2 regions of the Roseateles sp. genome follow, and region 2 is predicted to be linked to the other one. Evidence: predicted binding sites of a transcription regulator. Region 2 holds the regulator's gene; the other holds the start of a gene.

Region 1 (6,941 bases), 1.4 Mb from region 2:
ATGACGGCGCGCGAGCTGGCCCTGCTGGAGCTTTTGATGCGCCACCCGGGCCGGGTGTTCAGCCGCGAGCGCATCCTCAACACCGTCTGGGGTTACAGCGAAGATCCGCTGACCAATGTGGTCGATGTCTACATCCGCCGCCTGCGCGCCAAGCTGGACGAGGGCCGCGAGCAGCCCCTGATCCAGACCGTGCGCGGCCTGGGCTACAAGATCGACAGCGAGCCGGCCTGAGCCTTCCGCTTCTGGCCGGACCCGCTGCAGCGACTCAGTTCGCCGCGTAGGGCAGCGAGGAGTGGTGCAGCACGATGCGGATCACGCCGCTGTCGTCCTTCTTGAAGGTCCAGGTCTTGTCCACGGTGGTGACCTTGCCGTTCTTGTCGGTCATGCTGACCTTGCCCATGGTGTTGGCCACATCGCCGTTGATGTGCACGGCGGCGTTGCTGACCTCCACCTTTTTCCAGCCCTTGAGGGCGAAGCCGCTGTCCTTGGGGAAATTCGTGTCGCCGCCGACGAAATAGGACAACGCGCCCTCCTTGGTGGTGCGGAAGGTCTGTGGCTCCACCGTCAGCGTGGGCTTGAACAGCACCGGGCCGAGCTTGTAGCCGTAGGCACCGTCCAGCACGGCGCTGGCCGTTGCCTTGGCCTTGGCGAGGCCACCGCTTTGGTAGTCGTCGCTGATCTTGACCAGGGCCTCGCCCCAGGCTTTTTGCGCGGCCTCAACCTCAGCAAGGCTGATATTGCTGTTGTAGACACGCGCTTCGCCGGTCTGGGCCAGGGCGGCGTTGGCGCCGAACAGGGCCAGCGAGGCGGCCAGGGTCAAAACACCGGTGGAGAGCTTGGATTTCATGTTCATGGCGAGCTTTGCGGTCGCGCTGCAGACGCAGGCGGGTTGAGGGGAGTGGTTGGCATCGTGAGCGAGGCCGACCGGGCGATTTCTCTGCTTCATTCAACGCCGCACCCTGGGGTGCTGCACGGCCTCCATTCCATCAAGCCGGCCTGATCGCTCCATGAACCAGAGATGAACCGCAGCGAACGCACAGATGAACCTCAGATGAACAGCCTGAGCCGCGCTACACCCCAATTCAGATACCGCTACGCCCGCCGGGCGACGCCAAGCGCGAACGCCAGAACCACGAGACCGGCGAAACGATGAGTCGCGGACAGGACAGGCTCACACCCGACACCCCGGTGCGCCGCAGCGAGGGCATCGTGCTCAAGGGCCAAAGCTGGACCGTGTTCGAGGCCAAGGACAGAAGCTACACCTGCAAGGTGCAGCTGCGCGCCGGGGCCGCTTCATGAGGGTGATCCAGCTGAACGTCAGCTCGCGCTACCAAACCGACGCGGGCGGCCCAAGCTCAGGCCTTGAGCCTCTCACCCTCGGGCAGCTTGAAACGCTCCACCCCGGCCACCAGCTCGCCCGATTCCTGCTGCAGTGCCTGGGCCGAGGCAACACTGCGTTCGACCAGGGCGACATTGCGCTGGGTCAGACCGTCGAGCTCCTGCACCGAGATACCGACCTGGGCCACGCCCTCGCGTTGCAGCGACGCGCCGCTGGCGATCTCAGCCAACAGCTGGTTCATGGCCTCGGCGCTGCGGGCGATGCGGGCCATGGTGCCCTCGACCTCGCCGACCTGCTCGCCACCCACCTGCACCCGCTCCAGGTTCGCAGAGATCAGGCTGCGAATCTCTTTCGAAGCCACGGCCGAGCGCTGCGCCAGAGCGCGCACTTCGGCCGCCACCACCGCGAAGCCGCGCCCCTCCTCGCCCGCCCGCGCCGCCTCCACCGCGGCATTGAGGGCGAGGATGTTGGTCTGAAACGCCAGGCTGTCGATCAGGCCCGTGATGTCAGCCATGCGGCCCGAGGCCTGCTCGATGCCCGAGATGCTGTGCCGCAGGCGCTGCACCTGGGTGCTGCCCTGCTGGGACAGGTCGGCGTTGCCGGTGGCCATGCCGGCGGCATCACCGGCGTGCTCTGCGGTCTGGCGCACGGTGACCGCAATCTGCTCCAAGGCCGAGGCCGAGGTCTGCAAGCTGGCCGCGCTTTGCTCGGTGCGCCGGGCCAGTTCCACGGCGCCCTGGGCCATGTCGGCACTGGCCTGCAGGATGGCGCCCGAGCCATCGCGCACGCCGGCGACGATGTGGCACAGCGAGGCTTGCATGTCATGCAAGGTGTTCATCAGCCGCGCCGCCTCATCGCAGCCCCAGGGCTCGGGGCGGGTGCGCAAGTCACCGGCCGTCATGGCCAGCATGTGCCGGCGCAGCTCTTTCAGCCCGCCGTCCATCACCAGGAAAAAACAGTGGAACAAATAGGCTGCCAGCGCCAGGCCGAGCACCGTGGCCAGGCCCAGCCACTGGCGAAGTTGCAGCTGCTGCGCTTCGCGCTCCGCCAGCAGACCGTCCAGGGCACGCAAGCCTTGGTCAGCCAGGCCCAGGGCTTGTTGCAAGGCCGCGTGGCCCTGGCGATAGGCCTGCTCGGCGGTGCGCGTACCCAGCAAACGGGTGGGATCGCCGACCTCGCTGCGGTAGGCCGCCACCGCGTCCAACGCCTCAACCGGGACCGCCTGCTTCAAGGCCGGCCGGGCCAGGGCCGCGCGCTGCAAATCGCTGCGCACCGCCTGCAGGCCACTCTGCACACCGGCATCCCAAACCGCATAACGGCGCAATTGCTCGGGCGTGTAGAAGCCCTTGGCCAAACCGAAAGTCGACCAGCCCCAGAGCTGGCCCAGGTCATCGGCCAGGCGCGGCAGATTGAGCACCAGGGCATCAACCAGGTAGAAGCCGTCCAGCTCGCCGTCAAGCACCAGACGCGAGTTATCGCCGATGCCCTGCAGCAAATCGACCACCGCCGCCGCCACCGGGCCGAAGACGGTGCGGCCCTGTTCGTCCACACCCTGCGGCGCCTGAGCCGCCTGCGACCACGCCGTTCTCAATGCCTGCAACTTGGGCTGCAAGCCCAGGGTGGCCAGGTCCTCCTGGCCGCCCTGGGCCAGGCGGGTCAGCGCCGCATCGACACGCTGTCGGCCTTGGGCCAGATCGGCTTCGGCCGGCTGGTAGCCGCCCAGCAAGGCGCGCGTGGCGTTGCGCACCTCCAGCAAGCTCAGCAACAAGGGCTGGGCCTGGGCCATCAAGCGCACCCCGGCGCGCTCCTTGCGCACCGTCTCCAGCGCCTGCTGCTGCGTCTGCCAGAAGCTCAGGCTCAGCAGCACGATGGGCAGGCCGAAGGCCAGGCTGATGCAGGCGGCCTTGAGCCGGAAGCTCAGGCGCCGGAACAGGCGCACGCCCAGGGCCCAGACGCCGTGGTGGCGAAAGAACTCGAGCGCCGGGCGGAGAGGAATCTCCGAAGCGTGGACGGACATGATCTGTTTTCCCTCGTTCAAGACTTGCCTAGAAGCGCCGGCCTCGCGGGCGATGCCGGGCCTTGGGTGAGCGGCTCCATCACCAGCAGGGAGCGGGCCGCTTCTTGGCGACTGCGTCAGGCCGCAGAGGGCCTGACACAGCGCATTGGGGCGCATTGTTGGCGCATGGCGCCGGCGCGATGGCCCGAGCAGAGCGGGCTCTGCCGGCCATCTTCACAATCACTCGAACGACATAAGCCGAACGGATCATGCTTAGAGAGCAAATGGGCGAACTGCGAACCGCGCCGCAAGAAGCTCGCAGTTGATCTGCCACAAGCACGGGCCAACTGACGCCCGCCTGGGCGCCATTCGGCCGCGCAAATGCGCTACCCTTGCGCCCCTATGAGCACCACCCTTGCATGGACCGAAGCCCTGGTCCTGAACCAGCCCCAGATCGACCAGACCCACCAGGAGTTCGTCGCCCTGCTCAATGAGCTGGGCGACGCGCTGGCCCAGCCCGAACCCGACCCGCTGCCCCTGTATGCGCGTCTGCTGAGCCACACCGAGCAGCATTTCGCGATGGAGGAAGGCTGGATGGCCGCCACCGGCTTTGCCGCCGACAACTGCCACAGCAAGCAGCACGCGATGGTGCTGGATGTGATGCGCCAGGTGCTGGCCCACACCCACGCCCATGCCGACCTGGAGCCCATGCGAAACCTGGTACCCGAGCTGGTCAACTGGTTTCCGGCCCACGCCGACATGATGGACGCAGCCCTGGTCTTCCACATGAGTCAGGTCGGCTACGACCCGCTCACGGGCCAGACCACCCAGCCCATGGCCACCGAGGCCAGTGGCATCAGCTCCTGCGGCAGCCAAGGCTGCAGCTGATGCAGCCGAGCCCTGGCACGCGTCTTCAGTGCCGGGCCATTTTGAACACCGCCACCGCCTCGCCCAGCTCCGCGGCATAGTCGCGCAGGCTTTGCGCTGCGGCCGCCGACTCCTCCACCAGGGCGGCATTCTGCTGCGTCATCTGATCCAGCTCGCCCACCGAGGCGCTGACCTGACTGATGCCTCGGCTTTGCTCGGCGGCCGAGGTGGAGATCTCGCCGATGATGTCGCTGACCCGCTGCACCGAGGTGACGATGTCGCCCATGGTCTGGCCGGCATCGCTGACCAGGCGTGAACCCTGCTCCACCCGCGCCACGCTGCTGCCAATCAAGCTCTTGATCTCCCGGGCGGCCTCGGCGCTGCGCTGGGCCAGGCTGCGCACCTCGCCAGCCACCACGGCAAAGCCTCGGCCCTGCTCGCCCGCACGCGCGGCCTCGACCGCGGCGTTCAGGGCCAGGATATTGGTCTGGAAGGCAATGCCATCGATGACGCCGATGATGTCGCCGATCTTGCGCGAGCTGGTGTTGATCTCGTCCATGGTGCTGACCACCTGCCCCACCACCTCGCCACCGCGCAAAGCCACGCTGGCGGCCGTGTGGGCCAACTCGCTGGCACTTCGCGCGGCCTCGGCGCTCTGGCCGACTGCGCGGGTCAACTCTTCCATGGAACTGGCAGCGCGCTGCAGATTGCTGGCGGCCTGCTCGGTACGCGTGGAGAGGTCCAGGCTGCCCGAGGCAATCTCGGACGCGGCCGTGCGGATGGAATCGGTGCTGTCGCGGACCGAGGCCATCGCGTCTTCGACCGCACCCAAAGCGTCCAGCATGCGGCGGGTGGTCGGCTCACGGCTCAAGCTCTGAACGACGGCGAAGTCGACCTTCCCGTCCTTGTTCATCAGGCGCAGCGCGATCGTATTCAGCTCTTCGCCCACCCGGGAAGCGGCCTGCGCCCGGCGCGCCAAGACCATCAGCACACCGGCCTCGGCGACCACAAACGCGGCATGCTCCAGGACGATGGCCAGGCTGGGCTGGGTGAAGCAGATCGGGCCCCAGCCCCATTGCTGGAAATAGTTGAAGCTCAGGTGATGCAGGGCCACGGTCAGGGCCGCCACCAGAATGGGCAGGGTGCTGCGGTAGACCGCGGTGACCGCGAGAAAGGCGAACACGCTGAAGTGGGCCTCGGTGTGCCCGCGCGCCACCTGGATCATCAAAGCCACCATGGCCATGCCCAGAAACGGCAGACCCAGCTGCGCCGCAGTGCCGCCCTGCGAAAACCAAGCCAGGCCCAGAGCCGCGACCATCAGCGACACGCCAAGCCCCAAGGCCAGGCCGAAACTGTCGTAGGCCGCCCCATAGGCCAAGCAGCCCAGCAAGAGCAGCAGAATGGCACCCAGCAAGGTGCGGTCGTTCAGATGCAAGGCCTTCATCGGTGGGTCTCCCTGGGGCCGCCTGTTCGGTGTGCAGGGCTTGCAGATGTGATCCGTGGCGGTCCGCCGCTCATTCTGGCCAAAACGCCCCCCCGCCAGAGCCGAAACAGAGGCGAGTTTGCAGGCCTGCTCGCAGGCTGGCGCGCTGCCTCCTGCTGACAGTCGCTGTCAGCAGCGGCAGGCCACAATCGAGCTCGATGACTGATTCCCCGCTCCCCGGCACCCGCGGCCTTTCGCCCCTGCCCGATCGCCTGATCGCGCACCTGGACATGGACGCCTTCTATGCCTCGGTGGAGCTGCTGCGCTACCCCGATCTGAAAGGCCAGGCCGTGGTGATCGGCGGGCGGCGCATGCACGAGCCGCGCACCTTGACCGACGGCACGCGTGAATACTCGCGGCTGCGCGACTACACCGGCCGCGGCGTCATCACCACCTCCACCTATGCCGCGCGCGACCTGGGCGTGTTCTCGGGCATGGGCATGATGAAGGCCGCCCTGCGCGCGCCCGATGCCATACTGCTGCCCACCGATTTCGAGGCCTACCGGCATTACTCGCGCCTGTTCAAGGCGGCGGTGGCCGAGATCGCGCCGGTGATCGAGGACCGCGGCATCGATGAGATCGTATGAGTGTTTTATAGACGGAATGTAACCTAAGTCATTTTCCACCTATGAGACGGAACTGTGGCGGACTGCGCAGGATGTAATGCTTCAGCGCCCGTCGGAAAATCTTTTATTTCTAATAGCTTTAGTAATTTATCGGTTCGGGTGTATGGCAGCAAATCAGTGCGGCCATTGGCGGCCCGGCGCGCGGTGGCGAGCGGCCGCGGGTGGCGGCCGAAAAACGCGCTGCTTCCGATTGCCTGAACAGCCGCAATCGGAAGCAAAAGTTATAATGTTTTCATTATTTATACGTCTAGTCGTGTAATGAAAACACAATCGGCCGGCAGCAATTTCCTACTCCTGCATGAAGACGGGCGGATTCACTATCCGTTTTCAAAGTTCTTGACTCTCCGATTTGACAATCCGCACACCAGAGAACTTGTAAGCCAACCCCTGCGGTTGCTAGGAAAGTACATGTCTGCGCACGGAATCGAGTTGGCCGTCCGGGCACTGGACGGGCGCTGCCTTACCTACGGTGAATGCGCCGACCTCGCTGGCCTCTGCTACAGGCCGTTGGATGAAGTCGAACTGCTCACGGACAAGAAGGTAAAACTCATCACCAGCGCAAAGGCTGGTCAAGCGCCCAGGGACGCCCGGGGAGCCGTCGAAGACAACACCGCGAAGAAACGCCTCTTC
Region 2 (6,941 bases):
GCATGGGGGTCAGATGATGCGGGAGAAGCGCTCACGGCTGCGGTCGGCTTGCAGGTATCGGTCAAACACCATAGCAACAGCGCGCACGAAATACCAGCCCATGGCGGTCACTTGAATGGCCCCGGGCTCCAGCGTCACCAGACCCTGCTCGGCCAGGCCGCGCATGCGTTCCAGCTCAGGCCGGAAGTAGCTCTCGAAATCGACGAGATGCGCCAGCTCGATCGACTCAAACTCCAGCCGCCCTTGGCACATCAGCGCCATGATCACCGCCCGGCGAACGATGTCGTCGCGCGTCAATGCCAGGCCGCGTTGAATCGGCAACTGCCCTTGGCGCAGTGAGTCGTAGTACTCGTCCAGGGTCTTGGCGTTTTGGCTGTAGCTGGCGCCGACCCGGCCGATGGCAGACACGCCGAGGGCAATCAAATCGCAATCAGGCTGGGTGCTGTAGCCCTGGAAATTGCGATGCAGCCGCCCCTGGCGCTTGGCCACAGCCAAGGAATCTGTGGCCAGTGCAAAGTGGTCCATGCCGATATAGCTGTAGCCATGCTGCTCGAAGCCGCTGATGGCCGCGGCCAGCATGGTCACCTTGTCGCCCGCCACCGGCAGCTCGGCCTCGTTGATGCGCCGCTGCGGCTTGAAACGCTGCGGCAGGTGGGCGTAGCCGTACAGGGCAATGCGGTCCGGCTTGAGCGCACCGACTTGGGCGATGGTGCGCGCAAAGGACTCGGGCGTCTGCAGCGGCAGGCCGTAGATCAGATCCACATTGGTGGATTCGAAACCCAGCGTGCGCGCAGCCGTCATCAGCGCCTCCACACTTTCGTAGCTCTGCTGACGATGCACCGCCTTCTGAACCTCGGGGTCAAAATCCTGCACACCAAAGCTCAGGCGGTTGAAGCCGAGCTGACGCAAATGAGCCAGACGCTCGTTCGTCACGGTGCGCGGATCGACCTCGATGGACACCTCGGCACCGGGCGCCAAACGGAATCGCTCCAACAAGTCCGCCATCAGCTGGCTCAGCTCGGCATCGCTGAGAAAGGTTGGTGAACCGCCGCCCAGGTGCAGCTGCGAGACCGCGGCGCCGCGACCGAGATGCTCCAGGGTCAGGTCCATTTCCGTGACCAGAGCCTGCAGATATTCGGTGGCACGGTCATGGTGCTTGGTGATCACCTTGTTGCAAGCGCAGTAATAACAGACCGATTCGCAGAACGGAATGTGGATGTACAGCGACAGCGGCGTGTTGCCTCCAATTTGGGAGCCGCCCGATCGCTGCGCCAGGGCCTGCTGGTATTGCTCCAGCGTGAAAGCCTCAACAAAGCGGTCGGCCGTCGGATACGAGGTGTAGCGCGGGCCGGAAACATCGAAGCGGCGCAGCAACTCCTCACTGATGCAGGCAGCGGCGGGGAGGCTTGTCTCGGGGGCCGGGCGCGCGCGGCCTTGAATGTTCTGTACCATGTCCAGCACTTTGCCAAGGCTTTGGCCGCGCGACTTGACAAGGATCAAGCTCCGCGCGCTTTGACGGAACAACAATGCCTCAAGTTTTGAGGTGCATCATGCTCATGTCCGTCAAGAATCTGGAAGTCCCACAAGCGCAAGCCGGCTCAAGCGAGCGGGCTGAACCCCTGAAGAAGCACACGATGAACGTCACCGTCCCGATCAAGATCGAGCCCCTGAAAGTCGCCTGCTCCAGCTGCAATTTGCGCGAGCTGTGCCTGCCGGTCGGCTTGTCCTCCGGTGACCTGGACCAGCTCGACCAATTGGTCGCGACTCGCCGCACCGTGGCGCGCGGCGACACCTTGTTCCGCAGCGGCGACGAGTTCCAGTCGCTTTACGCCGTGCGCACCGGTTTCTTCAAAACCTGCGTGTCCTCAGAAGACGGGCGCGACCAGGTCACCGGCTTCCAGATGGCCGGTGAGTTGTTGGGCCTGGACGGCATCAGCACCGACCGCCACAGCTGCGACGCCGTCGCGCTGGAAGACTCGCAAGTCTGCGTGATCCCCTTCGAACAGCTTGAAGAGCTGTCCCGTGAGTTCACCGACCTGCAGCGCCAGTTCCACAAGATCATGAGCCGCGAGATCGTGCGCGACCACGGCGTGATGCTGCTGTTGGGCAGCATGCGTGCGGAAGAGCGCCTGGCTGCCTTCCTGCTCAACCTGACCCAACGCCTGCAGGCGCGCGGATTCTCCGCCGCCGCCCTGGTGCTGCGCATGACGCGCGAGGAAATTGGCAGCTATCTCGGCCTGAAGCTGGAAACCGTCAGCCGCACTTTCTCCAAATTCCAGGAAGAAGGCCTGCTCGAAGTGAAGCAGCGCCATCTGCGCATCCTCGACCAAGCAGGCCTACAAAAGCTGGTCAACAACAGCACCTGCTGAGACGAACTACCTCCAAGAAAAAGGCCTTCGGAATTCCGAAGGCCTTTTTTCATGCGCGCCATGGCGACTGGGTCTGGCGCGGCGCTCAGCGCGGCCAACCGCGTGGATGGGCGTCTTCGGGCAGATCCGGCAAGGTCGCCAACATCACACTGACGCTGGCCGATAGGCTGATCACCAGCCAGAAGATCATGAAGCTGACGGTGTAGACCGCCTGGCGCGACCAGTCCAGCCGCTCAGCGCCGAACCAAGTCAGATCACTGGGATCGATGACGGCAAACACCAGCACCTCCATCACCCCGGCCATGAAAAACGATGGCCAGGCCACGGCCATGGCCCAGCGGCTGCTGAGCTTGGGGACGGCCGACGCGGAGCGATCAGCGCTGTCCATTTCACTGCCCGCCGGTGGCAGCGTGGTTGCGTGCTTCACGGGCCGGCAGCAAGGCCTTGGCGCCGCTGGCTTTGTTGGCCACCACCTTCTCTTCCAGCACCGGGTCGGGATGGCTGATGGCCAGGCTCAGGGTCACAAAGCTGGCGACGATCACCAGCGCGGGCCCGCCAACGACCAGCCACATCATGGGGGTACGCCACCAGCCGGCCGGCTTGTCCAGCGGGGCTTGGGCATCGAGATTCAGGTTCTGGCTCATGGGTATGTCTCCTGACTGTGCGTGTGCGAGCCGGCGCTCAGCGCGGCACGATAAAGGTTGATTTCTCGTGCACCACGGTGGCGCCGGATTGGCCGCCATCCTGGCTGCGCAACTGGAACTCGATGCCATGCGAGCCCTTGTGGTCTTGGGCCGCACGTGCCGCCGTCTCGGGCGGCACGCGCACCGACAGGGTCAGCCAGCGCGCCTCGGCCGGTGCGACGCTCAACTCGACCGCCTTCTCGAGCTGGATACCCTCCAGGCCGCTGACGGTGACACGGTAGCGATGGGTCTGCTCGGTCGCGTTCATGACCTGCAGACGGTAGAGGTTCTCGACATAACCGTCTTCCACCACGCGTGCTAGCACACCGCGGTCACGCACCACATCGAGCTTGACGGGGCTGCGCAAGAACAGCAGGCTGGCCAGCAAGGCCGTGCACAGCACGAACAAGACCACGGTGTAGATGATCACGCGCGGGCGGAACATGCGGCGCAGCTTTTGCGCCGGGCTCAGGTGCTGCTGGAGACCGTTTTGCGTGTCGTAACGGATCAGGCCACGCGGGTAGTTCATCTTGTCCATGACGCCGTCGCAAACGTCGATGCAGGCGGCACAGCCGATGCACTCGTACTGCAAGCCCTGGCGGATGTCGATGCCCGTCGGACAGACCTGCACGCACAGGGTGCAATCGATGCAGGAACCCAAGCCGGCAGCCTTGACCTCATCCACGCTGGCTTTCTTGCTGCGCGAACCGCGCGGCTCGCCGCGCTCGGCGTCGTAGCTGATGATCAGCGTGTCCTTGTCGAACATGGCGCTCTGGAAGCGCGCATAGGGACACATGTACTTGCAGACCTGCTCGCGCATGAAGCCGGCGAAGCCGTAGGTGGCAAATGCGTAGAACAGCACCCAGAACCACTCCCAGGGACCGAAGCTGAGCGTGAAAGCCTCGGCCCAGAGCGATTTGATGGGCGTGAAATAGCCGACGAAAGTGAAGCCGGTCCACAAAGCGACGGTGATCCACACCGCCTGCTTGCCGCCCTTGCGCCAGAGCTTGTTCAAGCCCCAGGGCGAAGCGTCGAGCTTCATGCGCGCCTGACGGTCACCCTCGAACTGGCGTTCGATCCAGAGAAAGATCTCGGTGTAGACCGTCTGCGGGCAGGCATAGCCGCACCACAAGCGCCCAGCCACGGCCGTGAACAGGAACAAGGCATAGGCCGAGATCAAGAGCAGGCCGGTCAAGTAGATGAAATCCTGCGGGTACAGGACCAAGCCAAAAATGTAAAAGCGCCGGCTGGCGAGCTCGAAGAGCACGGCCTGCCGGTCGTTCCAGAGCAGCCAGGGCAGACCATAGAACAAGATCTGCGTGAACCAGACCAAGCCCCAACGCCAGCTGGCGAAGAGGCCGGACACGGCGCGTGGGTAGATCTTCTTCTGCGCTGCGTAGAGCGAGATGATTTCAACCACCGCATCCTCGCCCGCCGCCTGGGCGGCCGACGCGGAGGGAGAAATGGCCGGTCCGACACGCGGCGCCGGCGGGACTGCCCGGGCTTCAGTCATGGTCAGGGGGCGGCGACTGCCGTCTTGCTGGACAGGCTCCAGACATAGGCGCCCAGAACCTGGATCTGCTCAGGGCTCAGACGTGTGGATTGGGCCGGCATCATATTGTTCTTGCCATTGTTGATCATGGCCATCACCGCATCCTCACCCCAGCCGTGCAACCAGATCTTGTCGGTCAGATTGGGCGCGCCCAGAGCCTGGTTGCCCTTGCCGTCGGCACCGTGACAGGCGGCACAGGCCATGAACTTCTCCTTGCCCTTCTGCGCGGCGATCGAGTTATGGGCGCTGCCCGACAGGCTCAGCACATAGTTGGCCAGATTGCGCACATCTTCGGCAGTACCGACGGCGGCAGCCATGGGCGGCATGACGCCGTTGCGGCCATTGGTGATGGTCTGCACGATGACTTCATGTGAACCGCCGTAGAGCCAGTCGCTGTCGGTCAGGTTGGGGAAGCCCTTGCTGCCCTTGGCGTCCGAGCCGTGGCAACTGGCGCAGTTGTTGGCGAACAGACGCTCACCGATGGCCATGGCCTCACTGTTCTGAGCCAGCTGCTCAACCGGCTTGCCGGTGAACTTGGCGTAGAGCGCGCTCATGGCCTTGTGTGCGTCATCCTGCTCCTTCTGGTACTGCCCGGCGCTGGACCAACCCAGCGAACCCTTCATGCTGCCAAGACCCGGGTAGGCGGCCAGGTAGATACCGGCGAACACCACGGTCAGCACGAACAGGATGGCCCACCAGCGCGGCAGCGGGTTGTTCATCTCGCGCAGGTCTTCGTCCCAGACATGGCCGGTGCTGTTGTCGCTGGCCATGACACGGTGGCGAGCGGCGATCAGCAGCAAAATGATGCAGAACACTAGGCCAGCGATCGTCGTGCCGGCCACGAACATGGACCAACCATCAGAGAAAAAATCACTCATTGAGGCCTCCCATCGGCTTCGTCTTGCAAGGCCATGCCGGCCAGATCATCAAAGTGCGCCTTGTTGCGGCTGGAATAGGCCCAGACCACGATCACCAGGAACACCAGCAGTGACAGCAGGGTCACCGCCGTTCTCAAGCTATTGATATCCATTGCGGATCTCCTTCTTGCCTATTACTTCAGCGAAGTGCCGAGCACTTGCAGATAAGCAATCACAGCTTCCATTTCGGTCTTGCCCTTGACCTCGTCGGCCGCAGCGCTGATTTCAGCGTCGGTGTAGGGCACGCCCACGGTGCGCAGGGCCTTCATCTTGGGCGCCATATCGGCCGGGTTCAGAGCAGCCGTGGCCAACCAGGGGTAGGCGGGCATATTGGACTCGGGCACCAGATCACGCGGATTGATCAGGTGAATGCGGTGCCATTCGTCGCTGTACTTGCCGCCGACGCGATGCAGATCAGGACCAGTGCGCTTGCTACCCCACTGGAAGGGGTGGTCGTAGACGAATTCACCGGCGGTCGAGTAGTGGCCGTAGCGCAGCGTCTCCGAACGGAAGGGGCGGATCATCTGCGAGTGGCAGTTGTAGCAACCCTCGCGGATGTAGACGTCCCGGCCGGCCAGCTGCAGCGGTGTGTAGGGCTTGAGGCCCGGGGTAGCTTCGGTGGTCGAGCGCTGGAAGAACAGCGGCACGATTTCCACCGCGCCACCGGCGATCACCGTCAGCAGCACCAGCACGATCATCAAGAAATTGCTGGTCTCGATGCGTTGGTGGCCACTGGACTTGTGTTCTGTGGATGCCATTTTGTATTTCTCCTAGGTTCTCGCGTTCAGCGCTTCAGGCGGCCACCAAGGTGGGGATCGGTGCCTTGACGGCACGGCCCACTTGCACCGTCTTCACCACGTTCCAGGCCATCACCAACATGCCGCCCAGGTAGAGCAAGCCACCCAGCAAACGGATCACATAGAAGGGATAGGTGGCCTTGACGCTTTCGACAAAGGTGTAGACCAGGCTGCCGTCCGGGTTGACTGCACGCCACATCAGGCCTTGCATCACACCGGCAATCCACATCGCGGCGATGTAGAGCACGATGCCCAGGGTGGCGATCCAGAAGTGCAGCTCAATGGCCTTCTTCGAGTACATCTCGGTGCGGCCGAACATGCGCGGGATCAGGTGGTAGAGCGAACCCATGGAGATCAGGCCCACCCAGCCCAAGGCGCCGGAGTGCACGTGGCCCACAGTCCAGTCGGTGTAGTGGCTCAGGGCATTCACCGTCTTGATGGACATCATCGGACCTTCGAAGGTCGACATGCCGTAGAAGGACAGGGACACGATCAGGAACTTCAGGATCGGGTCGTCACGCAGCTTGTGCCAGGCACCGCTCAGGGTCATGATGCCGTTGATCATGCCGCCCCAGCTGGGAGCCAGCAGCACCAGAGAGAACACCATGCCCACCGATTGCGCC

The links. Region 2 encodes FNR, which switches genes on or off when oxygen is low (the NO sensors DNR and NnrR bind a similar motif). Its sites were predicted from a motif close to TTGATNNNNATCAA; they were not measured.
Region 1: a site for FNR is predicted at 3,658-3,671, ahead of ACQY39_RS18445 (hemerythrin domain-containing protein). Genes of this name have one in related genera too.

The regions. Positions count from the first base shown of each region.
Region 1 covers NZ_OZ253537.1:4,273,629-4,280,569, forward strand. The annotation lists gene ACQY39_RS18425 (response regulator transcription factor) at 1-231, shown strand, start outside; gene ACQY39_RS18430 (hypothetical protein) at 266-853, opposite strand; gene ACQY39_RS18435 (hypothetical protein) at 1,150-1,299, shown strand; gene ACQY39_RS18440 (methyl-accepting chemotaxis protein) at 1,356-3,356, opposite strand; gene ACQY39_RS18445 (hemerythrin domain-containing protein) at 3,738-4,223, shown strand; gene ACQY39_RS18450 (methyl-accepting chemotaxis protein) at 4,249-5,646, opposite strand; partial or broken gene ACQY39_RS18455 (DNA polymerase Y family protein) at 5,844-6,266, shown strand; gene ACQY39_RS18460 (hypothetical protein) at 6,720-6,941, shown strand, end outside.
Region 2 covers NZ_OZ253537.1:2,833,381-2,840,321, reverse strand. The annotation lists gene ACQY39_RS12180 (sulfite exporter TauE/SafE family protein) at 1-4, opposite strand, end outside; gene hemN (oxygen-independent coproporphyrinogen III oxidase) at 10-1,452, opposite strand; gene fnr (fumarate/nitrate reduction transcriptional regulator Fnr) at 1,635-2,369, shown strand; gene ACQY39_RS12165 (hypothetical protein) at 2,455-2,757, opposite strand; gene ACQY39_RS12160 (hypothetical protein) at 2,759-3,013, opposite strand; gene ccoG (cytochrome c oxidase accessory protein CcoG) at 3,051-4,565, opposite strand; gene ccoP (cytochrome-c oxidase, cbb3-type subunit III) at 4,568-5,482, opposite strand; gene ACQY39_RS12145 (cbb3-type cytochrome oxidase subunit 3) at 5,479-5,634, opposite strand; gene ccoO (cytochrome-c oxidase, cbb3-type subunit II) at 5,656-6,279, opposite strand; gene ccoN (cytochrome-c oxidase, cbb3-type subunit I) at 6,314-6,941, opposite strand, start outside.